DNA from 4 places in the Streptomyces sp. R41 genome. Region 1 is predicted to be linked to each of the others. Evidence: riboswitches for the same ligand, from Rfam matches in the RefSeq annotation. Region 1 holds a riboswitch; each other region holds the start of a gene.
The links. Region 1 has a riboswitch for cyclic di-AMP ahead of AB5J53_RS20605 (transglycosylase family protein). Riboswitches for the same ligand answer to the same signal wherever they lie in the genome.
Positions count from the first base shown of each region.

Region 2: linked by a shared signal. The riboswitch ahead of AB5J53_RS07005 (C40 family peptidase) and the one ahead of AB5J53_RS20605 (transglycosylase family protein) in region 1 are both predicted to bind cyclic di-AMP.
Region 3: linked by a shared signal. The riboswitch ahead of AB5J53_RS23325 (M23 family metallopeptidase) and the one ahead of AB5J53_RS20605 (transglycosylase family protein) in region 1 are both predicted to bind cyclic di-AMP.
Region 4: linked by a shared signal. The riboswitch ahead of AB5J53_RS35500 (M23 family metallopeptidase) and the one ahead of AB5J53_RS20605 (transglycosylase family protein) in region 1 are both predicted to bind cyclic di-AMP.

Region 1 covers NZ_CP163443.1:4,495,226-4,502,537, reverse strand. The annotation lists gene AB5J53_RS20615 (cytochrome P450) at 1-521, shown strand, start outside; gene AB5J53_RS20610 (transglycosylase family protein) at 721-1,689, shown strand; cyclic di-AMP (ydaO/yuaA leader) riboswitch at 1,827-2,035, shown strand; gene AB5J53_RS20605 (transglycosylase family protein) at 2,040-2,714, shown strand; gene eno (phosphopyruvate hydratase) at 3,163-4,449, shown strand; gene AB5J53_RS20595 (septum formation initiator family protein) at 4,651-5,127, shown strand; gene AB5J53_RS20590 (DUF501 domain-containing protein) at 5,157-5,681, shown strand; gene AB5J53_RS20585 (exopolyphosphatase) at 5,919-6,860, shown strand.
Region 2 covers NZ_CP163443.1:1,472,454-1,479,765, reverse strand. The annotation lists gene AB5J53_RS07015 (alpha-amylase family glycosyl hydrolase) at 1-1,362, shown strand, start outside; gene AB5J53_RS07010 (luciferase family protein) at 1,435-1,881, opposite strand; gene AB5J53_RS07005 (C40 family peptidase) at 2,025-3,272, opposite strand; cyclic di-AMP (ydaO/yuaA leader) riboswitch at 3,281-3,454, opposite strand; gene AB5J53_RS07000 (DUF2182 domain-containing protein) at 3,751-4,569, opposite strand; gene AB5J53_RS06995 (FAD-dependent oxidoreductase) at 4,851-6,215, shown strand; gene AB5J53_RS06990 (aldo/keto reductase) at 6,420-7,312, shown strand, end outside.
Region 3 covers NZ_CP163443.1:5,095,429-5,102,740, forward strand. The annotation lists gene AB5J53_RS23315 (PrsW family intramembrane metalloprotease) at 1-562, shown strand, start outside; gene AB5J53_RS23320 (aldo/keto reductase) at 751-1,695, opposite strand; gene AB5J53_RS23325 (M23 family metallopeptidase) at 1,865-2,902, opposite strand; cyclic di-AMP (ydaO/yuaA leader) riboswitch at 2,914-3,070, opposite strand; gene AB5J53_RS23330 (PP2C family protein-serine/threonine phosphatase) at 3,304-4,506, opposite strand; tRNA gene AB5J53_RS23335 (tRNA-Met) at 4,644-4,717, opposite strand; gene AB5J53_RS23340 (dihydrofolate reductase family protein) at 4,811-5,956, opposite strand; gene AB5J53_RS23345 (MarR family winged helix-turn-helix transcriptional regulator) at 6,095-6,604, shown strand; gene ribA (GTP cyclohydrolase II) at 6,731-7,312, shown strand, end outside.
Region 4 covers NZ_CP163443.1:7,797,116-7,804,427, reverse strand. The annotation lists gene AB5J53_RS35515 (GNAT family N-acetyltransferase) at 1-1,874, opposite strand, end outside; gene AB5J53_RS35510 (HPr family phosphocarrier protein) at 2,052-2,333, shown strand; gene AB5J53_RS35505 (GntR family transcriptional regulator) at 2,550-3,245, opposite strand; gene AB5J53_RS35500 (M23 family metallopeptidase) at 3,443-4,207, opposite strand; cyclic di-AMP (ydaO/yuaA leader) riboswitch at 4,220-4,380, opposite strand; gene AB5J53_RS35495 (M16 family metallopeptidase) at 4,615-6,003, opposite strand; gene AB5J53_RS35490 (M16 family metallopeptidase) at 6,000-7,312, opposite strand, start outside.

The DNA of each region.
Region 1 (7,312 bases):
CCACCGTCAATCTCATCGGTAACGGCACCTACGCCCTCCTCACCCACCCCGAGCAGCGACAGCGACTGCAGGCCTCCCTCGCCGCCAAGGAGACGGGACTCCTCGAAACCGGCGTCGAGGAACTCCTGCGCTACGACGGCCCCGTCGAACTCGCCACGTGGCGGTTCGCGACCGAGCCCGTCCGGATCGGCGGGCAGGACATCGCGTCCGGCGACCCCGTCCTCGTCGTACTGGCGGCAGCGGACCGTGACCCCGAGCGGTTCCAGCAGCCGGACACGCTCGACCTCTCGCGACGTGACAACCAACACCTCGGGTACGGCCACGGCATCCATTACTGCCTCGGCGCGCCGCTCGCCCGCCTGGAGGGCCAGACCGCGCTCGCCACCCTGCTCACCCGCCTCCCCGATCTCCAACTCGCGGGAGATTCGGCCGATTTGCGCTGGCGTGGTGGGCTCATTATGCGTGGATTGCGCACACTTCCCGTGGAGTTCACGCCTCCGCTTGACTTGTCCCGTCCGTAGTCGGCGGGCGTGCAGGGAGCGGCCGCTCGGCAGCGAAAAAGTGACGCTCCCTCAGCTCTGTGATCTTCACGTGATCTACGCTGCATCGACTTGTGACAAGCGTTCGAGTGCGGATACGTTCACCCATCAACGCGGCCCATCCGTCGCTGCAGTCGCTGTAGCGGCTGTCGTCACCTGCTGTCACGCGAAAGGCTTCCGCATGCTCTCCGGGAACGGCCGTCATCGTCGCCCCCGTCAGGCCCCGGCCCTCATCGTCGCCGCAGGAGTGACCGGATCGGCCATCGCGATCCCGTTGCTCGGCGCCACCAGCGCGAGCGCGGCCGACGGCACCACTTGGGACCGGGTCGCGGAGTGCGAGAGCGGCGGCGCCTGGAGCGCGAACGACGGCAACGGGTACTACGGCGGGCTGCAGTTGACCCAGGAGAACTGGGAGTCGTACGGCGGCCTCGAATACGCCCCGAGCGCCGACCAGGCCAGCCGCTCGCAGCAGATAGCCGTCGCCGAGAAGGTCCTCGACGGCCAGGGCTTCGCCGCCTGGCCGACCTGTGGACCGCTCTCCGGGCTCAGCAAGGACTCCGGCTCGGTCGAGGTCGACACGGGTGTGGCGGACGACTCATCGAGCTCGTCGAGTTCCACTGATTCGTCCGGCTCGTCCAGTTCGTCTGCCGAGTCCGGTTCATCCGACTCATCCGGCTTGGGCTCCGACTCCTCGTCCGACGCCCCCTCGGACGCGACCGAGAACTCGACGAAGTCCGACGCCTCACAGGGTTCCGACAGCTCGGATACAGAAACGCCCAAGGCTGACGAGTCGGACAAGTCCGGCCAGAACGACGACTCTTCGGCCGAGTCCGGCAGTGCGACGTCCGGCGCCGGGCGCCACCGCGGCGACAGCGCCGACGAGGGCGTGACGGAGGGCGCGACCGACGGTCGTACGGACAGCGCCTCCGGGCGGCACGCCTCGCGCGGCTCCGACGCCTCCCGTGACGCCGCCGACGGCTCCTACGTCGTGCGTGCCGGAGACAGTCTCTGGACCATCGCCGACTCCCTTGACCTCAAGGGCGGATGGACCGAGCTGTATGCCGAGAACAAGGATGCGGTCGGCACCGATCCCGACCTCATCCTCCCCGGTCAGAGCCTTGCAGTTGGTGCTGAATCGGGCGAAAAGTAGCGGGAGTTCGCGTCATGGTTCGCCGTGGAATGTCCGGTTTGGCGCAAGTGAGATATGAGTCTCAGAAGCCCTGATCGTCTTTGAAATTCCGCCGATCGCATGTCTACGGTCATCACCGCTCGCCACAGCGGGCCCCGACGGTCGCAACGCCGAATCCTGCCAACGGCCGTACGGGAACAGTCGACGCGTCAGCGCCGTAGGCAGGAGCGGGGGACCCAAGGTAAGCGCCGCGCCCGGTAGTTGACCGGGAGTGGCTTGGGGTGAAGCCGTGCGCCAGTGGCGTACGACCGGGCACTCACCCGCCCGAACCCGACAGCTCACCTCGCAGGCGTCGGTGAGGGGATCTCTCCATGCTGTTTTCCAGCAAGGGCAAGCACCGCCGCCCGTCCAAGGCCACCCGTGCAGCCGCGCTCGCCGGTGTCACCGGTGTCGCCATCGCCGCCCCGCTGATGGCGGCCGGTAACGCCTCCGCCGCCACCGCCTCCGAGTGGGACGCGGTCGCCCAGTGCGAGTCCGGCGGTAACTGGTCCATCAATACCGGCAACGGCTACTACGGCGGCCTGCAGTTCTCGCCCTCCACCTGGGCCGCGTACGGCGGTACCGCCTACGCCGCCACCGCCGACCAGGCCTCCAAGTCCGAGCAGATCACCATCGGCGAGAAGGTCCTCGCCGCGCAGGGCAAGGGTGCCTGGCCGACCTGCGGCACGGGCCTGTCCGGCGCCGCGTACACCGGCGGTACGAGCAGCTCGCAGAGCACGACCCCGAGCACCACCACCCGGACGACGGAGCAGCCCGCCTCGCGTTCGGCCGAGCGCCCGGCCGCCACGAAGACCGTCACCACCCCGACCGGCAAGAAGGTCAAGAAGGGTGACGGCGAGTACAAGGTCGTCAAGGGTGACAGCCTCAGCTCGATCGCCGAGAAGAAGCACGTCAAGGGTGGCTGGCAGCAGCTGTTCAAGCTGAACAAGGACATCGTCGACGACGCGGACTTCATCTACCCGGGTCAGCAGCTGCACCTGAGCTGACCGAGTCGGCGGCGGGCTCGCGGGTGAAGCCGACAACGAGCTCGCGGCCGAAGTCGACAACGAGCTCGGAGTTGAAGTCCACAACAGGCTCGCAGCTGAAGTCCACAACGGGCTCGCAGCTGAACCACAGCCCTCTCCTATACGTGGTCTCCATAGTGAAGGCCTCGTGAGGGTCCCCCGTCCCCACGGGCTCCCCGCTCCGGTGCGTGTTCCCCCGTACGCACCGGGGCGGGGCTTTTTGTGCGCGGCTCTCGTGCGCGGCGAGTTTCGTGTACGGGGCAGGTTTTTGTTCCGTTCGGAAACAATTTACTCTCGGTTCTGCCCAAGGGGTGGTCGACCGGCTGGCCGATCCCCCGGAGGCGGTTAGGCTCATCTCGCGGAGCCGACCGCGGCTCCGTGCACTACGGGCCCCACGGCCCCGCGTACCCGCGTCACATCCCAGAAGGAGATGCTCGTGCCGTCCATCGACGTCGTCGTAGCCCGGGAAATCCTGGACTCCCGAGGCAACCCCACGGTCGAGGTCGAGGTCGGCCTCGACGACGGCAGCACGGGTCGTGCCGCCGTCCCGTCCGGCGCCTCCACCGGCGCCTTCGAGGCCATCGAGCTCCGCGACGGTGACCCCAACCGCTACCAGGGCAAGGGTGTCGAGAAGGCCGTCCTCGCCGTCATCGAGCAGATCGGCCCGGAGCTCGTCGGTTACGACGCCACCGAGCAGCGCCTGATCGACCAGGCGATGTTCGACCTGGACGCCACCGACAACAAGGGCTCCCTCGGCGCCAACGCCATTCTCGGCGTCTCGCTCGCCGTCGCGCACGCCGCCTCCGAGGCCAGCGACCTCCCGCTCTTCCGCTACCTGGGCGGCCCGAACGCGCACCTGCTGCCCGTTCCGATGATGAACATCCTGAACGGCGGCTCGCACGCCGACTCGAACGTGGACATCCAGGAGTTCATGATCGCGCCGATCGGCGCGGAGTCCTTCTCCGAGGCCCTGCGCTGGGGCGCCGAGGTCTACCACACCCTCAAGAAGGTGCTGAAGACCAAGGGCCTGTCCACCGGCCTCGGCGACGAGGGCGGCTTCGCCCCGAACCTGGAGTCCAACCGCGCCGCGCTCGACCTCATCGTCGAGGCCATCAAGCAGGCCGGTTACGTCCCCGGCGAGCAGATCGCGCTCGCGCTCGACGTCGCCGCGTCCGAGTTCTACAAGGACGGCAAGTACGAGTTCGAGGGCAAGTCCCGCTCGGCCGCCGAGATGACGGAGTACTACGAGGAGCTCGTCTCCGCGTACCCGCTGGTCTCCATCGAGGACCCGCTGTACGAGGACGACTGGGCCGGCTGGAAGGTCATCACCGACAAGCTGGGCGACAAGGTCCAGATCGTCGGCGACGACCTCTTCGTCACCAACCCGGAGCGCCTGGCCCGCGGCATCGAGGAGGGCTCCGCCAACGCCCTGCTCGTCAAGGTCAACCAGATCGGTTCGCTGACCGAGACCCTGGACGCCGTCGAGATGGCCCAGCGCAACGGCTTCAAGTGCATGATGTCGCACCGCTCCGGCGAGACCGAGGACGTCACCATCGCCGACCTCGCCGTCGCGGTGAACTGCGGTCAGATCAAGACCGGTGCCCCGGCCCGCTCGGACCGCGTCGCCAAGTACAACCAGCTGCTGCGCATCGAGGAGATCCTCGACGACGCCGCGGTGTACGCCGGCCGCAGCGCCTTCCCGCGCTTCAAGGGCTGAGCCTTCCCGCTCGTCCGCTCCGCGGACCGTGGGCACGGCAAGGGCTGAGTCTTCCCGCACGTCCGCTCCGCGGACCACGGGCACAGCAAGGCCTGAGCCGTAGCGTCGTAGGAAGCGTCGTACGTACGTCCCCGTACTCGGTCCCGTACCGTGTGCGGGGACGTACGCACGTGACGGGCTTGCACCGGGGAGGCGGGACTCATGGCCGTGAAGGACCGGGACCGGTTCTCCACCGCGACCAGGCTGCGGCTGCTCGGCGAGCAGACGGCGGCCCGTGTCTACCGCTCCCAGACCAAGCGGCAGGCCCGCCGCTCGCGGCTGACCGGCCGGGCGGCGCTCCTGGCCCTCGTCCTGTGCTCCCTGATCGTGGCCCTCGCGTACCCGATAAGGCAGTACGTCTCCCAGCGCGCCGAGATCGCCGATGTGCAGCGGCAGCGGGAGCAGGCCCGCCAGCGGGTCGAGCAGCTGCGCGACCTCAAGGCACGCTGGAAGGACGACGCGTACGCCGAGCAGCAGATCCGGCAGCGGCTGCACTATGTGATGCCGGGCGAGACCGGCTACATCGTGATCGACCCGGACGCGTCGAAGCAGGCCCGCGCCGACAAGGGGGCGGCTGCCCGTCCCTGGTACGCCAATGTCTGGGACGGCGTGGACAAGTCCGACGCCGCCGACCAGTGAACTGACCAGAAAGACAAGTGACTCACGGCATGGAAACGCCACCGCCGCCCACCCCGCGCACCGAGCCGACCGACGCGGACGTCGAGGCCTTCAAGCAGCAGCTGGGCCGGCCGCCGCGCGGGTTGCGCGCGATCGCGCACCGGTGCCCCTGCGGGCAGCCGGACGTCGTCGAGACGGCGCCGCGTCTTCCCGACGGGACGCCGTTCCCGACGACGTACTACCTGACGTGTCCGCGGGCCGCGTCCGCGATCGGCACGCTCGAGGCCAACGGTGTCATGAAGGAGATGACGGACCGGCTGGCGACCGATCCCGAGCTGGCCGCCGCGTATCGCGCCGCCCACGAGGACTACATCGCGCGCCGCGACTCCATCGAGGTCCTGGAGGGCTTCCCGAGCGCGGGCGGCATGCCGGACCGGGTGAAGTGCCTCCATGTCCTGGTGGCCCACTCCCTGGCCGCGGGACCCGGGGTGAACCCCCTCGGGGACGAGGCCATCGCGATGCTGCCGGAGTGGTGGCGCAAGGGCGCGTGCGTAGTCCCCGTGGACGGGGCCTGACCCCCTGCCTCACTCGAGGCCTCCGCTCAAAAGATCGCGCAGTTCCCCGCACCCCTGAAAGGGGCGCGGGGAACTGCGCGAACAACCCCCACCGGCCCGCAGCAAAAACACAACCCAGCGGAGTCTGGGGGCGCAGCCCCCAGGGACGATGGGGGTCCCCCCGCTCGAGCGAAGCCGAGAGTGGGGGAGGGTAGGGGCGGAGGGGGCGAGAACCATCACGACAGGAGACCGGACACCATGACCAGGGTCGCTGCCATCGACTGCGGCACCAACTCCATCAGGCTGCTCGTCGCCGACGTGAACCCGCGGACGGGTGAACTCGTCGAGCTGGACCGCAGGATGACGATCGTGCGGCTCGGGCAAGGCGTCGACCGCACGGGGCGGCTCGCGCCGGAGGCGCTGGAGCGGACGTTCGCGGCATGCCACGAGTACGCGGCGATCATCAAGGAACACGGCGCGGAGCGCCTGCGCTTCGTGGCCACCTCGGCATCCCGCGACGCCGAGAACCGGGACGAGTTCGTACGCGGGGTGCTCGACATCCTCGGGGTCGAACCGGAGGTCATCTCCGGCGACCAGGAGGCCGAGTTCTCCTTCACCGGCGCGACCAAGGAATTGACGGGTCGCGACGACCTCGCCAAGCCGTACCTGGTCGTGGACATCGGCGGCGGGTCGACCGAGTTCGTCGTCGGCGACGACCACGTGCGCGCGGCGCGCTCCGTGGACGTCGGCTGCGTGCGAATGACCGAGCGGCACCTCGTGCACGACGGCGTCGTGACCGACCCGCCCACCGCGGAGCAGATCGCGGCGATGCGGGCCGACATCGAGGCGGCCCTCGACCTGGCCGAGAAGACGGTTCCGCTGCGCGAGGCGCACACGCTGGTGGGCCTCGCCGGCTCCGTCACCACCGTGTCGGCGATCGCGCAGAACCTGCCCGAGTACGACTCCACGGCCATCCACCACTCCCGCGTCTCGCACGACCGCGTCCGCGAGATCACCGAGTGGCTGCTGCACTCCACCCACGCCGAGCGCGCGGCCGTCCCCTCCATGCACCCGGGTCGTGTCGACGTGATCGCCGCGGGCGCTCTCGTCCTGCTCTCGATCATGGAGCGGATCGGGGCGCGGGAGGTCGTGGTGAGCGAGCACGACATCCTCGACGGCATCGCGTGGTCGGTGGCGTAAGCCCCTTCGCGCGGTGTCATAGGTCTCCATTGCTACCGATCAGTAGCCCTCGGCTGAGCAGTTCGGATAACGTATGAGCGCACCTGAGCGGCGCCGAAAAGCCCCTCGGTGACGCGTCGCCAGGAAACTTCGTGAAGTTCTTCACAAGGAAAAGGGCCCTGCTGGGCGAGGAATGTGTCCCCGCGGTCATCCAGGAGGGCTCAGGCGGTCCGAGGGTGCGCTCACGGGAACGTTTCAAGGCTGTTGCCGACGGGTGAAACGGGGGCCTGGTCCGGTCGGTTCGAAAGGCCGGAGCGGCAGCTCACGCGGTGTTGACAACGGTCCGCGGTACACGGTGGTTCCCCGCCACCGCCATGACCTGGGTCACGTGGGCCGCGCAGTGTAGCAGAGCCCCTGCCCAAGCTTGTGAAGGGGCGCACGAGCGACCCCCCATGAGCGGGTGGATACTCGAT
Region 2 (7,312 bases), 3.0 Mb from region 1:
TGGGACGAGGTCGTCCTGCCCGGCGTCGACGCGGTCTGGCTGATGGGCGTCTGGGAGCGCAGCCCGGCCGGGCTGGAGATCGCGCTGCGCGACGAGTCGCTCCAAGCCTCGTTCCGCGCGGCACTGACCGACCTCCGCACGGAGGACGTGGCCGGATCGCCGTACTGCGTCCGGAACTACGTCGTCGACGAGGGGCTCGGCGGGCCGGAGGGGCTGGCCGCCGCCCGCGCCGAACTGGCCGCCCGCGGCGTCCGGTTGATCCTCGACTACGTCCCCAACCACGTGGCCCCGGACCACTCATGGCTCACCGAACGCCCGGGCTGCCTCGTCCAAGGAACCCTGGACGACCTGGCCCGGAACCCCGACGCGTTCCTGGAAGCAGGCGGGCAGGTCTTCGCCCGCGGCCGCGACCCCTACTTCCCGCCCTGGCCGGACGTCGTCCAGTTGAACGCCTTCAGCGACGAGCTCCGTACGGCGGCCGTCGACACCCTGGCCGCGATCGGCGGCCAGGCCGACGGCGTCCGCTGCGACATGGCCATGCTGCTCATGACCGACGTGTTCGCGAAGACCTGGGGCGACCGCGCGGGCGCCGCACCGGCCGAGGACTTCTGGCCGTACGTCATCCCCAGGGTCCGCGAGAGCCACCCCGACCTCCTCTTCGTCGCCGAGGCCTACTGGGACCTCGAATGGGCGCTCCAGCAGCAGGGGTTCGACCACTGCTACGACAAGCGGCTCTACGACCGGCTGCTGCACGAGGGCGCCGACTCGGTGCGTCCGCATCTGCTGGCCGACCTCGGCCACCAGCGCGGGCTCGTCCGCTTCCTGGAGAACCACGACGAACCGCGGGCCGCCGCCGCCATGTCGCCCGAGCGGGAGCGGGCGGCGGCCGTCACCGTCGCGACGCTGCCCGGCGCGACGCTGTGGCACGAGGGCCAGTTCGAGGGCCGACGGGTCAGGCCGCCGGTCTTCCTCTCCCGCCGCCCGGAGGAGCCCGTCGACAAGGAACTGCTCGCCTTCCACCACCGGCTGCTGGCCTCGGTCGCCTCGTCCGGCATGCGCAAGGGAGGGGAGTGGCGGCTGCTCGACTGCACGGGCTGGCCGGACAATCCGTCCCACGACAACCTGGTCGCCTGGTGCTGGACCACCGGATCCGCCCGCCACCTCGTGGTCGTCAACCTCTCCGACCAGCCCGCCCAGGGCCGGATCCGCCTGCCGTGGACCGACCTCCGCGGCCGCCCGTGCCACCTCACCGAGCTGCTCACCGAGCAGACGTACGAGCGGGAGGGCGACGAGCTGGTCGACCCCGGCCTGTACGTCGACCTGGAGGGCCGGCACTGGCACGTTGTCGCCGTGCGCGCGTGACCGGCAGGGCTCGGCAGGTCCGTCGGCCGGGGGAGTGGGGGCCGTGGCAGGTCCGTAGGCCCGTGATCGCGTTCAGCGCCCGTGCGGGATGAACCGCCCGACCGCCTTCCACGCGGCCGGAACCCGCCGGTGACGGACGGCCGCGGAGGCCCCCGCGCGCGGCGAGGGGAATGCCTGAGGCTGCCAGTCGCAGAGCGTCGAGGGGCCCTCGGGAGGTTCGTCTCCTCCGGCCCGGTCGTGCTCCTTGAGAGCGACACTGATCAGCGTGAGCAGAAGCGCCACATCGGCGTCGCAGTCCAGCAGCACGGTGATCCACGAGGATCCGGGGTGCACCCGCACAGCGGTGCTGTGCTGCAGGTGGGGGAGAAGCCGATGGACGGCCGCATGCGTGAGATGCAGATCCGCGGCGTCGTCGGAGTGGAAGTGCACGATGTCGTGCCCCATCGTCCCGAAGGCGCGTCCAGCGGCGCATCGGGGTGAGCCACTTATCAGGTTCGGCCATGACTCCAGTTGGGTCATGGCGCGATCGGCCACGGTCATGCGCACCATGGTCGCGCACTATTCACTCTGCCAACTACCCCCCTTCACCGTCCGCTTGGTCAATGGGCCGTTCTGCGCCCCTCATGATCCCGGGGCGGCCCTGTGCACCACGCCGCAGGGCTTCACGCGGGCCGTGCCGCGCTGTGGATCGCCGACGCTCCGGCGTAGAAGATCGACTCCTCGCGCACGTATGCCCCCGGGCTCGGCGCGTGGATCATCATGCCGTCGCCGATGTAGAGGCCGACGTGGCTGACGTCGCCGTAGAAGAAGATCAGGTCGCCCGGTCGGATGTCGGCGAGGGGGATGGCCGTACCGACGCTCGCCTGGTCGCGCGCGGTGCGCGGGAGCGCGACCCCGGCGGTTCTCCAGGCGGCCTGGGTGAGGCCCGAGCAGTCGTACGAGCCCGGTCCGGACGCGCCCCAGACGCACGGCCTGCCGATCTGTCCACGGGCAAAGGCGAGTACGTTCGCGGCCTTGCTGCCGTACCCGGAGTCCGACGCGCTGTCCGCGCCGATGGGCACGTCCGCGGCGATGGACGTGGCTGTGCCGAGAGTGACCGATTGCTGTTGCTGCCACTCCTCTTCGGGCCGGCGAGGAGCCGGTTCCCCGTAGCTATGCCAGGTGTCTTCTGCCGGCCGGGATTCGATCGCCGGGAAGGGCGCGCTCAGCTGCGCGGTGTGCTGGGAGAGCAGCCCTCGGGCCACCGCGAGCTTCTGCTGGATCTGCTCCTTGAAAGTCTTCAAGGAGGCCGAGGGCTGTCGCGGTTGCGCTGCCGGTGCGGGCACGGCCTTGGCGACTTCCCGCCGTGTCCGCGGCGCGGCCGGCAGCGCCGCGACGGCCCTGGAGGTCAACTCCGCCACCGGCCCGGCAGTCACTCCTGCGACAGGCCCGGCGGTCAACTCCGGGACGGGTCGTGCGGCCGACTCCCGCCCACGGTCGGCGAGTTCGTCAGCCGGACGTGTGGGCCGCGCCTGGGCCGGGCGGTTCGGCGTTCTGTCGGCCGGCAGCCTCGCCGGGACGGTCGGACCGAGCCGTGTCCGCGCCACGTCGAACCACTGTCTGGCCACGTCGTCGAGGGCGGTGTCGGTGGGCCTGCTCCCGCTGTCGAGTGCCGGGTTGACGCGCCTGCGCGTCCCCGTGGACATCGCGCGGGTCGCGTTGTAGTTCCCGGTGGCGGTCTCGGCCTGGTCGTAGAGGGAGCTGATCCGCTGCCGGACCTCTTCGCGGCTCGGCCCGTCCGTTGCGGGCGGCGTGGCGTCGGGAGTCCGGGAGAACGCGTCCGCGGAGCTGAGGGCCGCCGTCGTGGGGGCGGAGTCGCGCATGCCGGGGAGGCCGATGCCTCCAGGGCGCGGGGTTCGTTCCGGCGCCATGGGAGACGCACTCCTTCCGTGTTCCGCCTACCGAGTTAGCTGTCGGGTTCGGGCGGACGGTTCCGGAAGGTATGCCCTACGGCCCTTGCCCTGCTGGGCGGTTGGGCCGATTCACCCCAAGTTCGGTTGGGTCCCCGGCTCCGGCTGCCACGGGGGCGCACCGGATTCGGCGGAGGCCGCGCGACCCGGCGAGGTTCGCCGGAGGGAGTCTTGCGGTCTGCCGTCAACCTAGCCAATTTGTGTGCCTCGTGTGAAGGTTGAAGTGCGAAGTGTCCGATATGTATTTGTGACCTTCGTCGTACTGGCCGCCCGGCTCACATCGTTGGCATGGACCGGCGGCGAAAAGCTGGACCGCGACCCCGGCCGTACCCGCTGACCTGGTCCGCCTGCTGCGAGCCCGCCGACTGGCCCAGGAGGTCAACGGCGCATGACAGCTCATCTCGGCTGCGACCGCCGACTCACCGCATGAGGTGAGCAGTCAGGTCATCGGCTGCATCGACGGACCGGGATGTTGCAGTCCTGGCAGTAGCCAGCTCTGGAACGGAGCCAGTGCGGCCAGGACCAGGAACACGACGCCGACCACGGTGCTGAACACCGGTCCGAGCCGCCACAACTTCTCGATGAAGATCACGGTCGCAAGTCCTGCCATCGCCGCGATGTTCATGGTGCCCAGCGGGATGAGGACGATCATGAGCCCCCAGCAGCAGCCCACGCAGTAGAGCCCATGGTGGGCCCCGACGCGCAGGTCGCGTGCCCCAGGCCGGTAGTCGGCATGGCGTACGAGCTGGTCCACGGGGCTTCGGCAGTGGCGCAGACAGATGTTCTTCAGCGGACTGAACTGGTGGAGTCCGGCGAGCAGGAAGGCTCCGGCGCCGATCCAGCGCCCGGCTTCGGGCCGGCCGTCGACGAGGTCGCCGGTCGCGATGAGGCTCCCGTATACGCAGAGACCGAACACCGCCCACGCGATGAGGTATCCGCCCGCGAACTGGGTGATCCGGGCCGCGCGGGCCGTACCGGACGACTGACGGCCGATGGCCCGGGCCCAGGTGATGGCCACCGGTGCCAGGGACGGGAACATCATGGCGATCATCATGATCACCCAGAGGAGCAGGAACAGCGGCAGGTCGAGGCCCATCGTTCCCGGCTCCATCTCCATACCGTCGGCCTGCTCCACCACGACGAGCCACGCGAGGAGGGCCGGCAGCAGCATGAGGGACCAGGCGACGGTCATCGTCCGGGCGGGGAGTAGGTTGCCCGGCCGCATGGGCGCGGAGAGGGATGCCCGGTCACGGAACACGATTCCAGGTCATCACAGAAGGAGGCCGATCGCGCGTCAGCGGCTCTGCCAGGAGGAACCTGGCCCACCTGCGAGAACGGGGGGAATGGAGGCTCGCCCACCGCTGAGGCACGCCGTCCGTCGGCCCGGGCGAGGCGTCTGCGCGGGAACGCCGTGCCGTCGAAGCCGACTCATAAGGTGGCCTTATGAGGTCATAGGTCCAGCCCGACTACTGACTTAGGTTTGCCTTAGCTTAGGCTTCCCGGCGAGTACGCCTGTCACCGCTCGAAGGGAACCAGAACATGCCTCGCCCCCTGCGGGTAGCCATTGTCGGAGCCGGCCCCGCCGGGATCTACGCCGCCGACGCGTTGCTGAAATCCGCGGCGGCTGTCGAGCCAGGCGTGTCGATCGACCTCTTCGAGAGGATGCCGGCTCCGTTCGGCCTGATCCGCTACGGCGTCGCCCCCGACCACCCCCGCATCAAGGGCATCGTCACGGCCCTGCACCAGGTGCTCGACAAGCCCCAGATCCGCCTCTTCGGCAATGTCGACTACCCGGGGGACATCAACCTGGACGATCTGCGCGCCTTCTACGACGCGGTGATCTTCTCCACAGGTGCGACGGCCGACCGGGCACTCGACATACCCGGCATCGACCTCGACGGCTCGTACGGGGCGGCCGACTTCGTCTCCTGGTACGACGGTCACCCGGACGTGCCCCGGACCTGGCCGCTCGAGGCGGAGAAGGTCGCCGTCCTCGGCGTCGGCAATGTCGCGCTCGACGTGGCGCGCATCCTCGCCAAGACCGCGGACGAACTGCTGTCGACCGAGATCCCGCCGAACGTCCACGACGGCCTGAAGGCCAACAAGGCCCTGGAGGTCCATGTCTTCGGCCGCCGAGGCCCGGCGCAGGCGAAGTTCAGCCCGATGGAGCTGCGGGAGCTCGACCACTCCCCGAACATCGAGGTCATCGTCGACCCCGAGGACATCGACTACGACGACGGCTCGATCGCGACCCGGCGGGGCAACAAGCAGGCCGACATGGTCGCCAAGACCCTGGAGAACTGGGCCATCCGCGATGTCGGCGACCGCCCGCACAAGCTGTTCCTGCACTTCTTCGAGTCGCCGTCCGAGATCCTCGGCGAGGACGGCAAGGTCGTCGGCCTGCGCACCGAGCGCACCGCCCTCGACGGCACGGGCAACGTCAAGGGCACCGGTGAGTTCAAGGACTGGGACGTCACCGCGGTCTACCGCGCCGTGGGTTACCTGTCCGACGAACTGCCCAAGCTGCCCTGGGACGTCGAGTCGGGCACCGTCCCCGACCAGGGTGGCCGGGTGATCGAGGAGAACGGCGAGCACCTGCAGTCGACGTACGTCACCGGCTGGATCCGGCGCGGCCCCGTGGGCCTCATCGGCCACACCAAGGGCGATGCCAACGAGACGGTCGCCAGTCTGCTGGACGACCACGCGAACGGCCGTCTGCACACCCCCGCTTCGCCCGCCCCCGAGGCCGTGGACGCGTTCCTCGGCGAGCGCAACGTCCGTTTCACCACGTGGGAGGGCTGGCACCGGCTGGACGCCGCGGAGAAGGCCCTTGGCGAGCCGCAGGGCCGCGAGCGCGTGAAGATCGTCGAGCGCGAGGACATGCTCGACGCCAGCGGCGCGTAGGCCTGACAGTTCCTCCCGAGAGGGAGGGGTGGATCAATGGCTGAGGGGGGCTGTCAGCCATTGATCCACCTGCGGATGAACTCGGCGGGCACTCGAAAACCCACCTGACCCCGACCGCCCAACTCGCCTATGGTCAACATGATTTCCGGCGGACGCCTCGGCTCCAGTGGCCGGGACGCGGGCGTGACGAAGCGGAGGGTGAGGGTGCGCTACCGAGAGCTGGGACGCAGTGGGGTGTCGGTGTCCGAGATCGGTTACGGGGCGTGGGGGATCGGTGAATCCGCCTGGGTCGGCGCCTCGGAGGACGAATCCGTACGTGCCCTGCACCGCGCCATCGATCGTGGCGTGAACTTCATCGACACCGCACGCGGCTACGGCGAAAGTGAGCGGATCGTCGGCCGGGTCGTGCGTGAGAGGGCCGGCAACGAGGTGCTCGTCGCGACCAAAGTGCCGCCGAAGAACCGTAGGTGGCCGGCGCCCGACGGGCTGGACCCGGCCGAGGCGTTTCCCGGCGAGCACATCCGCGACAGCCTGGACACCAGTCTGCGCGCCGGCGGCCTCGACCACTTCGACGTCCTGCAGTTCCACGTCTGGAGCGACGACTGGGTCGGCCGGGGCGACTGGCTGGAGACGATCGCGCAGCTGAAGCAGGAGGGGAAGATCCGGCTCTTCGGTGTGTCCATCAACGATCACCAGCCGGACAACGCCCTCGCACTCGTCCGCAGCGGCGCCGTCGACTGTGTGCAGGTCATCTACAACGTCTTCGACCAGGCCCCGGCGGACGCGCTGCTGCCCGCCTGTGTGGAGAACGGCGTCGGTGTCATCGTGCGGGTGGCGCTGGACGAGGGGGGCCTCACCGGACGGATCACCGCCGGTACGACGTTCCCGGAGGGCGACTTCCGCAACCGTTACTTCCGCGGTGACCGCCCGGCACAGGTCGAGCGGCGGGTGGCCGCTATCGTCGCCGACCTCGGCATCGCCCACGACGAGATCGCCGAGACCGCGCTGCGGTTCGTCCTGAGTTCGCCGGCGGTCTCCACCGTCATCCCCGGCATGCGCACCGTTGGCAACGTGGAGCGCAACACGGCCCTGAGTGA
Region 3 (7,312 bases), 600 kb from region 1:
CGCCATGGGCATGCACTCCGCCTGGAACGGCTCGTCGAGCTTCGGGGAGTACGGGTTCTTCGGGGTGTACGCCGCGTTCATGGTGCCCGCGTTCGGGCTGCTGACCTGGCTGGCCATCTGGACGCGGCAGCGGGAGCTGCGCACCGTGCGCGCGGAACTGCCCGCGTACGCCGTCGCCGGGTGGCTGAGCGCGCCCGAGCCGTATGTGCTCGGCTCGATGCGGGCGCGGCGGCTCGCCCGCGAGTGGGCCGGTCACCATTTCGGGAAGGCCGCGGCTCGCTCGGTCGCGGAGTACGAGGCGTATGCGACGTCTCTGGCGTTTCTGCGGCACCGGGGGCGCCGGGGGCGCGCGGGTGCCGACTTCGTCGTGCGGGAGCGGGAGTTGCTCGACGAGCTGTGGCGCCGCCGGGATGTTGCCCGCCCGGCCCTGTCCTACGCGGCCCGCGCGATGGCCCCGGTGGTCCCGGTACCCCCACCGTGGCCCGCCCACGGCTACGCGTACAGCCACCCCTACGGACCCGCGGCCACCCCATATCCCGCGTACAACCCGTACCGCACGTAGTTTTTTTCGCCCCCTCCGCCCCTTCCCGTCCCGTCCCTGGGGGCTGCCGCCCCCAGACCCCCGCTCAAAGGATCGCGCAGTTCCCCGCGCCCCTTTTCAGGGGCGCGGGGAACTGCGCGAACGGGGTCTGGGGCGGAGCCCCAGGGACGGGAATGGGCAGGGGCGGAGGGGGCGAAGAAACCCGGTGGTTACGCCGACGCCTCCGTCAGCTTGCTCAGCTCCCCGTCCGTCAGGACCAGGTCCCCCACCCCCAGCAACGCCGGAAGCTGCTCGGGCGTCCGCGCCGAAGCGATGGGCGCCGCGACCGTGGGCTGGGCTGCCAGCCAGGCGAGGGCGACCGTGGCGACAGGGGCGTCGTGCGCCTGGGCGACCTCGTCGAGGGCGGCGAGCACGCGAAGCCCTCGCTCCGTCTCAAGGTGCTTGGCCGCCCCCTGAGCCCGAGGCGAGTCCACCGTCGTCCCGGGCCGGTACTTGCCGGTGAGGAAGCCCGACGCGAGAGCGTAGTACGGGACGGCCGCGAGGCCGGAGCGGGAGGCGACGTCCCGCAGAGCACCCTCGTACGTGTCGCGCGAGACGAGGTTGTAGTGCGGCTGGAGGGCGACGTATCGCGCGAGCCCCTCGCGGTCGGAGAACTCCAGGGACTCCTGGAGCCGCTCGGCCGAGATGTTGGACGCGGCGATGTGGCGCACCTTGCCGGCCTTCACCAGCTCATCGAGCGCCCCGATGATCTCCTCGACCGGCACCTCGGGCTTGTCGAAGTGCGTGTAGTAGAGGTCGATGTAGTCGGTGCCCAAACGGCGCAGGGACGCGTCGGCCGCGGCCTTGATGTTGGCGCCGGACAGCCCCGGATACTCGGGGTGCTGGCTGACCTTGGTGGCGACCACGACGTCGGAGCGGTTGCCGCGCGCCTTGAGCCACTTGCCGATGATGGTCTCGGACTCGCCGCCCTTGTGGCCCTCGATCCACGCCGAGTAGGAATCGGCCGTGTCGAGGAAGTTGCCGCCGGCGGCCGCGTACGCGTCGAGCACGGCGAAGGACTGGGCCTCGTCGGCGGTCCAGCCGAAGACGTTGCCACCGAGGGACAGCGGGAAGACCTCGAGGTCGGAGGAACCGAACTTGCGCAGAGAAGTCATGTTCAACTTCAACATCCGTACCGGATGGTTATATTCCGGACCCGACTCCGCACCTGGGCCCGCACGCGACTCCGCACACGACGCACACCCGGCTCCGCAAACGCCTGACCGGCAGCCCTGACGTCGGGGGGGTTGCCGTCAGGACCACCGGGGATCAGGAACGTACGTGTCAGGGGTTGAGGCCCTTGCTGCGCAGCCACGCCATCGGATCGATCGCGTCGCCGCCGCCGGGGTGGACCTCCAGGTGCAGGTGCGGCCCGGTGACGTTGCCCGTCGCGCCCACGCGCCCGATCACGTCACCCGTGGCGACCTTCTGGCCCACGCTGACGCTGATCGACGACTGGTGGCAGAACCACAGCTCCGTACCGTCGTCGAGGGTGAGGATCGTGCGGTAGCCGTACGCGCCGGCCCAGCCCGCCTCCGTGACGGTGCCGCTGTGGATCGCCTTGATCAGCGTGCCGGTGGGCGCGGCGAAGTCGAGGCCGGTGTGGTAGCCGGAGGACCACATGGAGCCGGCCTCGCCGAAACGCGAGGTCAGCGTGTACGAGGAGGTGGGCAGCGAGTAGCTCTTGGCGAGCTCGGCGAGACGCTCCGCCTCGGCCTTCGCCTTGGCCTCCTCCTCCGCCTTCTTCTTCGCGGCGGCGGCCTTGGCCGCGGCGTCGTCCTGCTGCTTGGCGGCGAGCGCGACGGCCTGCTTCGCGGCGGCGGCCTCGGCGGCGTCCTGGGCCGCGGTGTCGACCTGGTCCTGCTGCGACTCGGCCTGCTGCATGATGCGGGCGCGCAGCGCCTCGCCCGCGTCGGTGGTGCCCTGCGCGGCGTCGGTGCTGGTCAGACCGGCGCTGGTGAGCGGAGTGGCGGAGCCTTTCGGCGCGCTGGTGCCGCCGTCGGATATCAGGGCCTTGGCGGATTCGGTGACCGACGACAGGTCGGGCAGCGAGATCGACACCGGCGGCTTGCCGGGTGCCGCGGTGGCCATGCCGCCCGCGCCGACGGCCGCGATGACGCCTACGCCGAGAACCGTGGAGCTGCGGGCGAGTCCTCCGCCGCGCTGCTTGCTGACGCGGTGCCGGCCGCGGACGGGACGGACGGAATCCTCGGTGGGGTTCCACTCCTCCCAAGGACCCTCGTCGTTGCCGTACGCGTAGCCGAAGGGCTGTGTGTCGTTGGGCGCGAACGAGGTTTGCTGGGCAGGCCGGTTGGACGCCACGTGGGCGTGCTCCTTTCCTTCCTTCTCGCCTACCGGGTTAGCTGACGGGTTCGGAGCAGGAAGGTCTCCTACGCGCGTCAACCACGGTTTGTTCACCGTGAAAGACGCTCGATTCACCCCAAGTTGGTGGTTCCCCGGTTCCCTTGCGGGATTCGGCGCGTGCGCACGGAGCCGCCTCTTGTGACGGCTGGGACGACCGCGCTGCGTTATCGAACGTTAATAGACCCGGGTACCGGATTCCAAGCTGTTCGGACTGATCGTTAACGCTTTTGGCCAGGACTTTGGGGTCACCACCGGCCTAAATCGGGCGAGTTGACCACGTCGCATAAACATCGATTCAGTTGACGGTGTGTCAGTCGTTATGCGGAGGGACACCGCCCGATCACCCCTCGTGACAACGATCAAGAACGCCGCACGGCAAGCAGTGCCATGTCGTCCGTCGTGCCGTCGCCCGTGTGCCGGCGGACCTCCTCGGCGAGGGCCGCCAGCAGGGCGTCCGGACCGGGGAAGACCCGTCCGGCGAGGCGCGCGGCGGGATCGTAGAAGTCCCCGCACTCGTCGCGGGCTTCGGACAGGCCGTCGGTGTGGAGGAGCAGCGTCGCACCGCGCGGGAACTTGGCCCGCACCGCCCGGTCGGGCCAGGTGCCCAACTCGCCCATGCCGAGCGGCAGTGCGGGATCCTCGGCGTCGAGCGTGACGAGCGTGCCGTCCGCGTGCAGGAGCAGCGGCGACGGATGGCCGCGGTTGACGATCCGTACGACGTCCTCGCCGTGCGGGATCTCCGCGAGTACGGCCGTGGTGAACCCCTCGAAGGCGTCGAGGCCGTCGCGCCGGGTGCCCTCGCGCGCCAGCGCGCGCTCCAGACGCTGCGCGACCGCCTCCAGCGTCGCCTCCTGCTCGGCCGCCTCCCGGAACGCCCCGATGACGACGGCGACGGCGGCCACCGCGCCCATGCCCTTCCCGCGTACGTCGCCCACGACCAGCCGTACGCCGTGCGGGGAGTCCTGCACCGCGTACAGGTCGCCACCGATGAACGCGTCCGCCTGCGCGGCCTCGTACCGCACCGCGACCTCGAGGCCGCCGATCCGCTCGTCGGGTTCCGGCAGCACGGCGCGCTGGGCGGACTCGGCGATCTCCCGGACCGTGGCGAGCCGTGCGTCGCTGCGGCGGACGAGGATGTTGATCACGACGGCCAGGACGCCGGCCGTGGCCACCGTGACCACTTCGGTGACCGAGCCGACGTTCAGGACGATGCTGAGCCTGATGTGGATCGTGAGCACCGCGGCGATGGCCGCGACACCGGTGAGCACCGTGCCGCGCAGCGAGTACAGGGGCGCGGCCACGAGCGGCGCGGCCGTGAAGAGAGGGGACGCGGTGAAGTCCGACGGCGTGAAGTAGTCGTAGAAGGCCCCGACGACGATGAGCAGCGCGGGGAGCGCCCGGACGAAGGCCCGCGCCTTCGAGATCCTGCGCCTGCCCGGGTCCGCGGGGCCGCGGGGCGGGGTGTCATCGAGGCCGGGGTCGGGCACGGGATCGCCGGGCAGCCGTCCACCGGACCGGTCGTACGGGCCCTCGGCCCGCTGCTCGCCTGTTTGCTGCCCCACCCGTCCAGGCTTCCCGGAGCGGGAGCGGGGGGCGACCGGTGTGGACCGACCGGGGGATGTGGGGACGTATGAGGCCGTGGCCGGCAAACACCAAGGGCCGGAACTCGTGAATCCGAGTTCCGGCCCTTGGCCTTCAGTAGCGGGGACAGGATTTGAACCTGCGACCTCTGGGTTATGAGCCCAGCGAGCTACCGAGCTGCTCCACCCCGCGTCGTTGAAACCAGTGTACGCCATCCGCGGGACCCGAAGCACACACGTTTAAACGCGCCCCCGCGCATGCCTCAGCGGCAGGTGTCGGCGGGATTCACAAAAGGTGCCGGTTGGGCGCCATGGCCCGCTCCTCGTACTCCGGGAGTACGACCACGTCGGCGCCCTCGGCCACGAGGAGCCCGTTCCCGTCGGCCCCGGCGACGAACGTGTCGGGCTCCCGCCAGGCGGTGACAACCCGCCGTACCCCCGCGTCGAGAATCAGCCGGGCGCACGGCGCGGGCCGGGAGGCCCGACGGGCACAGGGCTCCAGGCTGCTGTACACCGTGGCCGAGCCGAGACGCGGATCCGCGGGGTCGATCTTGGCGAGCGCCGCCTCCTCGGCGTGCACCACGGAGTCACCGCCCTCACGGGAGTACCCCCGCGCCAGTTCCGTCCCATCGGCGGCCACCACCACCGCGCCCACGCTGAACGCGGTCTCCGAGGGCGGGCACAACGCGGCCAGCTCGCACGCGAGCCTCAGCCAGTGCCGGTCCGCGGCGGCGGCGAGCCCCCCGACTCCGGGCGCGGTGGGGACGTACCGGATGAGGACGACGTCCCCGACGGCCCGGGTCTCCATCAGCCGCATCCGCCCGGGGGGATAGGCCCCGGGTCCGAACAGCCGTGGCGCGTCGGGCTCCCCCACGAAGAGCGGCGCTACGGCAAGCTGCAGCTCGTCCGCGAGCCCCTCCCGCATCAGCTGGGTGTGCACCCGTCCGCCCCCTTCGACCATGAGGCGCCGCACACCTCGTACGTCATGAAGGTGTTCCAGGAGCACACGCCAGTCGAGCTCTGGACCGGTCGACACGACGTCGACGCCGAGCCCGTCGTCGAGTCCGCGCAGGGCTTCGGTCGCCCTCGCGGCGCCCTTGTCCGTCGTATAGACGACCTTCTCGCCGCCCGTGTGCCAGAACTGGGCCGCCGGGTCGAGGTCGCCGGACCCGCTGACGGTGACCTTCAGCGGATACTCGGGGCGGCCGGCGGCGACCCGCGCCGCGCGCCGCTCGGCGGAGTTGACCAGGAGCCGTGGATTGTCCGAGCGGAGCGTGCCCGCGCCGACGAGGATCGCGTCGCTGGACGCCCGTACCTCGTCGACCCGGTCGAAGTCGGCCGGGCCCGAGAGCAGCAGCCGCTCGGGGCCTGTGTCGTCCAGGAAACCGTCGAGGGAGACGGCGGCGGACAACAGGACGTAGGGGTGGGGCATGGGGGCGGACCCTCCAGCTCGCGGTGGCTCGTACGGTTCAAGGACTCGCGGTGGCTCGTACGGTTCGAGCACGCGGTGACTCGTACGGTTGATTCAAGGCCTGTGGTTCAACTTTTAAACAATACCTAGACTGGCGGCATGACGACCCGCTGGCTCTCCCCCGCCGAACAGCGCGCCTGGCGCTCGTACGTCTCCGCCTCCTCGCTCCTGGAGGACACGATCGACCGCCAGCTCCAGGCCGAGGCGGGCATGCCCCACCTTTACTACTCCATCCTGGCCATGCTGTCCGAGGCGAAGGACCGGCGGCTGCGGATGACCGAGCTCGCCGAGATACTGAAGATCACCCGCAGCCGGCTGACGTACGCAGTGACGCGGCTGGAGAACGACGGCGCGGTACGGCGCGAGGGCTGCCCCACCGACAAGCGAGGCCATGTCGCCGTCCTCACGGACGAGGGCATGGCCGTCCTGGAGCGGACGGCGCCGGGGCATGTGGAGACGGTGCGGTCGGCGCTCTTCGATCATCTGACGCCCGAGCAGGTGGGGCAGCTGGAAGAGATCTGCGGGAGCATCGCGCGGGCGATTCAGGGCGAAAATTCCGGTGTCTGCGGGGAAGATCTGCCGTGGCGGCGGCGTTCCTCCACATCGTGAGGGTCGCGAGGGGCGGGTAAAGTCCGTTGCTTGAACTTTAAAGCACATGTACTGTCTCTCTCCAAGGACATGCTTCAAATCTGAAGCATTGTCGGCGAACCCGCTGGACCGGACCGGAGAGACAACATGCGCGACTACCCCACCGCCACCGTGCGCACCCGCGTCACGGTCCCCCTGCGCTTCGGCGACGGCTACTCGGTCGACGCGGAGCTGGTCACCTTCCACGGCCTCGCCGACGACAAGGAGCACCTGGCCGTCGTCCTCGGCAACCCCGGGGCCGACCCGCTGGTGCGACTGCACTCCGAGTGCCTGACCGGCGACGTCTTCGGCTCGGCCCGCTGCGACTGCGGCCCGCAGCTGCGCGAGGCGGTGGAACAGATCGCCGACCGCGGAGGCGTCCTGCTCTACCTCCGCCAGGAGGGCCGCGGCATCGGCCTCTACAACAAGCTCGACGCGTACGCCCTCCAGGACCAGGGCCTCGACACCTACGCCGCCAACGCCGCCCTCGGCCTGCCCGAGGACGGCCGCGACTACACGGCCGCCGCCCAGATGCTCCAAGCCCTCGGCATCGACTCCCTGGACCTGCTCTCCAACAACCCCGACAAGGCCGACCAGCTCCGCGATCTCGGCATCACGGTCTCCCACCGCGTCCCGACCGGCGTCTTCACCACGGCCCATAACGTCCGCTACCTCCGCGCAAAGGTCCTC
Region 4 (7,312 bases), 3.3 Mb from region 1:
GCCTGTGGTGCCGTGCTGGCGGCCGCGGACAACGCCTCGGCGAGCCCACCAAGCTCGACATGCACCACCAGCACCGGCTTCGCCGGAAGCGAGGCCGCCGCCGAGCGCAGTGCCTCGGCCAAGGCTGCGTCTTGAGCGGACGTCTCCCCCACCGCCGGTATGGCGGTCACGACAACGGCGTCGCACTTGTCGTCGGCCAAGGCCCGCACCAGCGCCCCATGAAAGTCCTCCGCGGAGGCCCCCGTAGTCAGATCCAGCGGAGGAAGCGGCCGAAGCCCTTCGGCAAGACACGCGTCGTACGTGAGCAGCCCGAGCGACTCCGAGTTCCCGAGGATCGCCACCCGAGGCCCGGGAGGAAGCGGCTGGCGTGCCAGCAGAAGCCCCGCATCGACGAGCTCGGTGATCGTGTCGACCCGAATCACCCCCGCCTGCCGCAGCAGCGCGGACACCGTGGCGTGCGGCAACCGCGTGGCCCGTACGGCATGCCCCTGGGGAGCCGCCCCGCCGTGCCGCGCCCCCTGGACGACGACCAGAGGCTTCGCCGCCGCCGTCCGCCGCGCGAGGCGCGTGAACTTGCGTGGGTTGCCGATGGATTCGAGGTACATGAGGGCTACGTCGGTGTCCGGGTCGTCGTACCAGTACTGCAGTACGTCGTTGCCGGACACGTCCGCCCGGTTCCCGGAGGAGACGAACGTCGACACACCGGTCACCCCCGTGACGCCGCCGCCGCGCCGGTGCAGCCGGGACAGCAGGGCGATCCCGATGGCGCCGGACTGGGCGAACAGGCCTATCCGCCCGGGGCGCGGCATCTCGGGCGCGAGCGAGGCGTTGAGGCGCACGTCGGGGGATGTATTGATGACCCCGAAGGCATTCGGCCCGATGATGCGCATCCCGTACGTACGCGCCTGGCGCACGAGTTCGCGCTGGCGCTCGCGCCCCTCGGGGCCGCTCTCGGCGTACCCGGCGGAGACGACGACGAGCCCCTGCACCCCGTGCTCGCCGCACTCGGCGACGACCTCGGGGACGAGCGGCGCGGGCACGGCGACGACGGCGAGGTCGACGGGCTCGTGGATGTCACGGATGGAGCGGTGCGCGGGGACTCCGTCGAGTTCCTTCTCCTTAAGCGCCCTGTTGACCGCGTACAGGCGGCCGGTGAATCCGGCGTCACGGAGGTTGGTGAGGACACTGCGGCCGACACCTCCGGGTGTGCGGCCCGCGCCGATGACGGCGACCGAGCCGGGTGCGAGCAGTCGCTGCACGGACCGGGCCTCGGCACGCTGCTCCCGCGCGCGCTGCACGGCGAGCGACCGGTCGGTGGGTTCGAGGTCGAATTCCAGGCGTACGACGCCGTCCTCGAAGTGCCTCTTCTGTTGGTACCCGGCGTCCGTGAAGACCTTGATCATCTTGGTGTTGGCGGGCAGCACCTCGGCGGCGAAGCGGCGGATGCCGCGCTCACGGGCCACGGCCGCGACGTGTTCCAGAAGGGCCGAGGCGACCCCGCGGCCCTGGTGGGCGTCCTGCACGAGGAAGGCGACCTCGGCCTCGTCGGCGGGCGCGGAGGCGGGCAGGCCGTCGGCATTAATGCGGTCATAGCGTACGGTGGCGATGAACTCGCCGCCCACCGTGGCCGCGAGACCCACCCGGTCCACAAAGTCGTGGTGCGTGAAGCGGTGGACATCCTTGGCGGACAGTCGCGGGTACGGCGCGAAGAAGCGGTAGTACTTCGACTCGGCCGAGACCTGCTCGTAGAAGCTGACCAGGCGGTCGGCGTCATCAACGGTGATGGGCCTGATGCGTGCGGTACCACCGTCACGCAGCACCACGTCCGCCTCCCAGTGAGCGGGGTACTCGTGCCGGTCCGACGAGGTCTGCATGGGGCCCAGAGTACGGCTCGCGTCCGACAACGGCGCGAGGCAGTCTGTGGGCAACGGAAGTCGGATCGAGGCCGCGATCCGACGACACTCCGGAGGGGACGAAGGACCGCTCCGGAGACGCTTCACGATATGGGACACTGGTCTAGACAACCCTGAAAACCTGAAGGGCAGCATCACATGGCTGAGCGCCGCGTCAACGTCGGCTGGGCCGAGGGCCTCCACGCCCGCCCCGCTTCCATCTTCGTCCGGGCCGCGACGGCCTCCGGTATCCCCGTGACGATCGCCAAGGCCGACGGCAACCCCGTCAACGCGGCCTCCATGCTCGCTGTCCTCGGGCTGGGCGCCCAGGGCGGCGAGGAGATCGTCCTCGCGTCCGACGCCGAGGGTGCGGACGCTGCCCTCGACCGTCTGGCGAAGCTGGTCGCCGAGGGGCTTGAGGAGCTCCCCGAGACCGTCTGAGCATTACGGACACCATGCGGCTGAGCCGCGTCACCCATTCCCGGGCGGCGCGGCTCAGCCGTTTTCCGTACACCGTCCAGGAATTCTGCGCATGTCACCCGCGCACCCCGCGTCGCACCCACGAAAATAACACGCACCGGAATTCTCGGCACGCGAAAAGAGGGGCAGCGGAAATAGGGCCCTGCCGAATATCCCTCTTTGTATACGGCGCCCGTGTTAATGCCGCAGGCCCGTCATGTTTACGGGAGGTTGCGAAGTCCTCACACGGTCCGGACGATCTCCGCCGCCGGGAAATCGGAGCCGGTGCGCGACCGCGGCACGCTCGGTGTGCAGGGCCGTGATCGCCCGGGCCCGCTCGCTGTCACCGCGCGCCACGGCGTCCACGATGCCGCCGTGCTCCGCCCAGGACTCGGCGGGGTTGGCCGGCGCCTCCACCGCGTACATCCATGCGATCTTGTGCCGCAGCTGGGCGAGCGTGGAGGTGAGGGCGGGGCTTCCGGAAGCCTGCGCGAGGGTCTCGTGGAACCAGCCGCCCAGCGAGCGCAGGTCCTCGCTGTGGCCCCTCCTGGCCCGCTCCTGACCCAGCCTGACCAGGCCTCGGAGCACCTTGAGGTGGGCCTCGGTACGGCGCTGCGCGGCCCGCGCGGCACCCAGCGGCTCAAGCAGCATGCGCATCTCCAGCAGGTCGGAGGCCTCCTGCTCGGTGGGCTCCGCGACGCACGCGCCCGCGTGCCGACGGGTGACGACGAAGCCCTCGGCCTCCAGCGTGCGCAGGGCCTCGCGCACGGGGACGCGCGAGACGCCGTAGCGCCGCGCGAGCAGTTCCTCGGTGAGCCGGCTGCCTCGCTCGTAGACACCCGCGACGATGTCGTCACGGATCGCCGTGCATACCGAGTGCGCCGGAATACGCATGACCGGACCTCCGCTTTAATCCCCGCGAAACGCCATCGATTGACGCTTGTTCAGTGACTCTATTGCAGGGAGCCGGAATTTCCGATGGCAGGCCGGAATCCAGGGATATTTTTTGGACACACGGCCGCCTGAAACGACGATGCCCCGGCTCGGCGAGCCGGGGCATCGGAAGTGGCGAAGAAGCGGTGATGCGCTTGTCAGACGTTCACACCGTGCGAACGAAGGTACGCCACCGGGTCGATGTCCGAGCCGTACTCCGCGGTCGTACGGGCCTCGAAGTGGAGGTGCGGCCCGGTGGTGTTGCCGGTAGACCCGGAGAGGGCTATCTGCTGGCCCGGAGTCACCGTCTGGCCCACGGAGACGCCGATGGACGACAGGTGCCCGTACATCGTGTACGTACCGTCGTGCATCTTGATGACGACCTGGTTGCCGTAGGCGCCGCCCCAGCCGGCCGTGACGACCGTGCCGGAGCCGACGGCGTGCACCGAGGTGCCGGACGCGGCGTGGAAGTCGACGCCGGTGTGGCTGCCGGAGGACCAGAGGCTGCCACCGGCCTTGTAGCCGGTGGAGATGTACGAGCCGGTGATCGGCAGGACGAAGGTGTTGAGACGCTTGCGCTCGGCTGCGCGGGCGGCGCGCTCCTTGGCCTCGCGCGCCTCCTTGGCCCTCTTCGCGGCCTCCTTGCGGGCGGCTTCCTCGGCCTTCTTCTGCGCGGCGGCCTCGTCGGCGGCGTGCTGCTGGGCGACGGCCTGCGCGTCGATCTTCTCGGCGAGGGTGTCGCCGATGGTGATGATCGGGGTCAGCCCGGTCTGCTCGGCGGAGGTGTCCGCGGCGAGTGCCGGGGCGGCCAGGGTTCCGATGACACCGGTGGTGGCGAGCGCTGCGACGCCGACGGCGTTCGTGGTCGTGCGCTTCACGCGGCTCGGACGACGGTGCTTCCCTGTGCCACAGGTGAACGCCATGTAGGGGCTGATCCTTTCCTTCCTTCTCGCCTACCGGGTTAGCTGACGGGTTCGGAGCAGGAAGGTCTCCTACGGACTCCCTCCTGGGAGGGCGTCCGATTCACCCCAGGGACTGCGTGTGGGTCCCCGGCTCCCCTGGCTCGCGCCGTACGGGGACTCGGCGATGGCTGTCCGGTGCCGCGGGCGCGGCGCACTGCCTGACGAACAGCCCGACCGACGCTAAACGGGGCATCTTTCAAACAACAAACGGATCACGGCCTTTGTAGCGCATGCCACAGGGCAGACAGGCAACCTCCCTATCAATACGGACACCTTGGGGACGAAGCCCGGGAAGTAGGCCGAAGTTCGGGCAAAAGGAGACCCAGGTGACTCTTCAGTCACCTGGGTCTTCAGGGAGTCGCGCTGTCCTACTCGGCCCGGACGACGGTCACTTCACCGATTCCGAGCTCCTTGACGGGCTCCTCGATCTGCGCGGCGTCGCCCACCAGGACGGTCACCAGACGGTCCACCGGGAAGGCGTTCACGGCGGCCGCGGTGGCCTCCACGGTGCCCGTCGCGGCGAGCTGCTGATAGAGCGTCGCCTGGTAGTCGTCCGACAGGTACTGCTCGACCTGGTCGGCGAGCGTGCTCGCGACGGCCGCCGCGGTCTCGAACTTGAGGGGCGCCACACCCACCAGGTTCTGTACGGCGATGTCGCGCTCGGCGTCCGTCAGGCCCTCGGCGGCGAGGGTACGCAGCACCTTCCACAGGTCGTCGAGCGCCGGACCGGTGTTCGGGGTGTCCACCGAGCCGCTGATGGCGAGCATCGCGACGCCCGTGCCGTCCGGCGCGGAGCGCAGCACCTGGCCGAACGCCCGCACACCGTAGGTATAACCCTTCTCCTCGCGCAGGACGCGGTCCAGGCGCGAGGTGAGGGTGCCGCCGAGGCAGTACGTGCCGAGCACCTGGGCGGGCCAGACGCGATCGTGCCGGTCGGCGCCGACGCGGCCGATGAGCAGCTGCGTCTGGACGGCGCCGGGGCGGTCCACGATGATCACGCGGCCGGTGTCGTCGGCGCTCACCGGCGGCACGGGGCGCGGCTCGGCGGACGAGCCGGTCCAGGAGCCGAGCGTGTCCGCGAGCAGCGCGTCGAGGTCGACATCGGTCAGGTCACCGACGATGACGGCGGTGGCCGTCGCGGGGCGTACGTGCTTGTCGTAGAAGGCGCGCACGGCCGCCGCGTCGATCTTCTGGACGGTCTCCTCGGTGCCCTGGCGCGGGCGCGACATGCGCGAGGTCGCCGGGAACAGCTCCTTGGAGAGCTCCTTGGCGGCGCGGCGGGCCGGGTTGGCCGTCTCGTGCGGGATCTCGTCCAGGCGGTTGCGGACCAGTCGCTCGACCTCGCTGTCCGCGAACGCCGGTGCCCTCAGGGCGTCGGCGAGCAGACCCAGCGCCTTGGGGAGGCGCGAGACGGGCACTTCGAGCGACAGGCGTACGCCGGGGTGGTCGGCGTGCGAGTCGAGGGTGGCGCCGCAGCGCTCCAGCTCGGCGGCGAACTCCTCGGCGGAGTGCTTGTCGGTGCCCTCGGAGAAGGCACGCGCCATGATCGTGGCGATGCCGTCGAGGCCCGCTGGTTCGGCCTCCAGCGGCGCGGCGAGGATCACCTCGACGGCGACGACCTGCTGGCCGGGGCGGTGGCAGCGCAGGAGCGTGAGGCCGTTGTCGAGCGTGCCGCGCTCGGGCGACGGGAAGGCCCACGGCTTGGCCTCGCCGGCCTGGGGCTGCGGGTGGAAGTCCATGGTGGCGAGCTCGGTCACTTCGCCGCCTCCTCGTCGGTGTCGTCAGCGGCGTCGGTGTCTTCGGGGGCGATCGGCTCGTAGACGAGCACCGCGCGGTTGTCGGGGCGCAGGCGGGACTTGGCGACCTCCTGGACCTCCTCTGCGGTGACCTCCAGGACGCGCTGCACGGCGGTCAGGGCGAGCTGCGGGTCGCCGAACAGGACGGCGTACCGGCACAGTTCGTCGGCGCGGCCCGCGACGGTGCCGAGCCGGTCCAGCCACTCGCGCTCCAACTGGGCCTGGGCGCGCTCCATTTCCTCGGCCGTGGGGCCCTCCTCGGCGAACCGGGCGAGCTCCTCGTCCACGGCGGCCTCGATGACCGGGACCTCGACGTCGCCGGACGTCTTGACGTCCAGCCACCCCAGGGAGGGCGCTCCGGCGAGCCGCAGCAGGCCGAACCCGGCCGCGACGGCGGTGCGGTCGCGGCGTACGAGCCGGTTGTAGAGCCGGGAGGACTCGCCGCCGCCGAGGACGGTGAGCGCCACGTCGGCCGCGTCGGCCGCGCGCGTGCCGTCCTCCGGGAGCCGGTAGGCGGCCATCAGGGCGCGCGCCGGGACCTCCTCCTCGACGACCTCGCGCAGCTGCTCGCCGATGGTCTCGGGCAGCGAGCCGTCGCGCGGGGCGGGCTTGCCGTCGTGCCCGGGGATGGAGCCGAAGTACTTCTCGATCCAGGCGAGCGTCTGCTGCGGGTCGATGTCTCCGACCACCGACAGCACCGCGTTGTTGGGCGCGTAGTACGTGCGGAAGAACGCGCGGGCGTCCTCCAGGGTGGCCGCGTCCAGGTCCGCCATCGACCCGATCGGGGTGTGGTGGTACGGGTGGCCCTCGGGGTACGCCAGCGCCGTCAGTTTCTCGAACGCGGTGCCGTAGGGCACGTTGTCGTAGCGCTGCCGGCGCTCGTTCTTGACGACGTCCCGCTGGTTCTCCATGGACTCGTCGTCGAGCGCGGCGAGCAGCGAGCCCATGCGGTCGGCCTCCAGCCAGAGGGCGAGCTCCAGCTGGTGGGCGGGCATGGTCTCGAAGTAGTTGGTGCGCTCGAAGCTCGTGGTGCCGTTGAGCGAACCGCCCGCGCCCTGCACCAGTTCGAAGTGGCCGTTGCCCTTCACCTGGCCCGAGCCCTGGAACATCAGGTGCTCGAAGAGGTGAGCCAGACCGGTACGGCCCTTGACCTCGTGGCGCGAGCCGACGTCGTACCAGAGGCACACCGCCGCGACCGGGGTCAGGTGATCCTCGGAGAGCACCACGCGCAGGCCGTTGGCCAGGCGGTGCTCGGTCGCTGTCAGGCCGC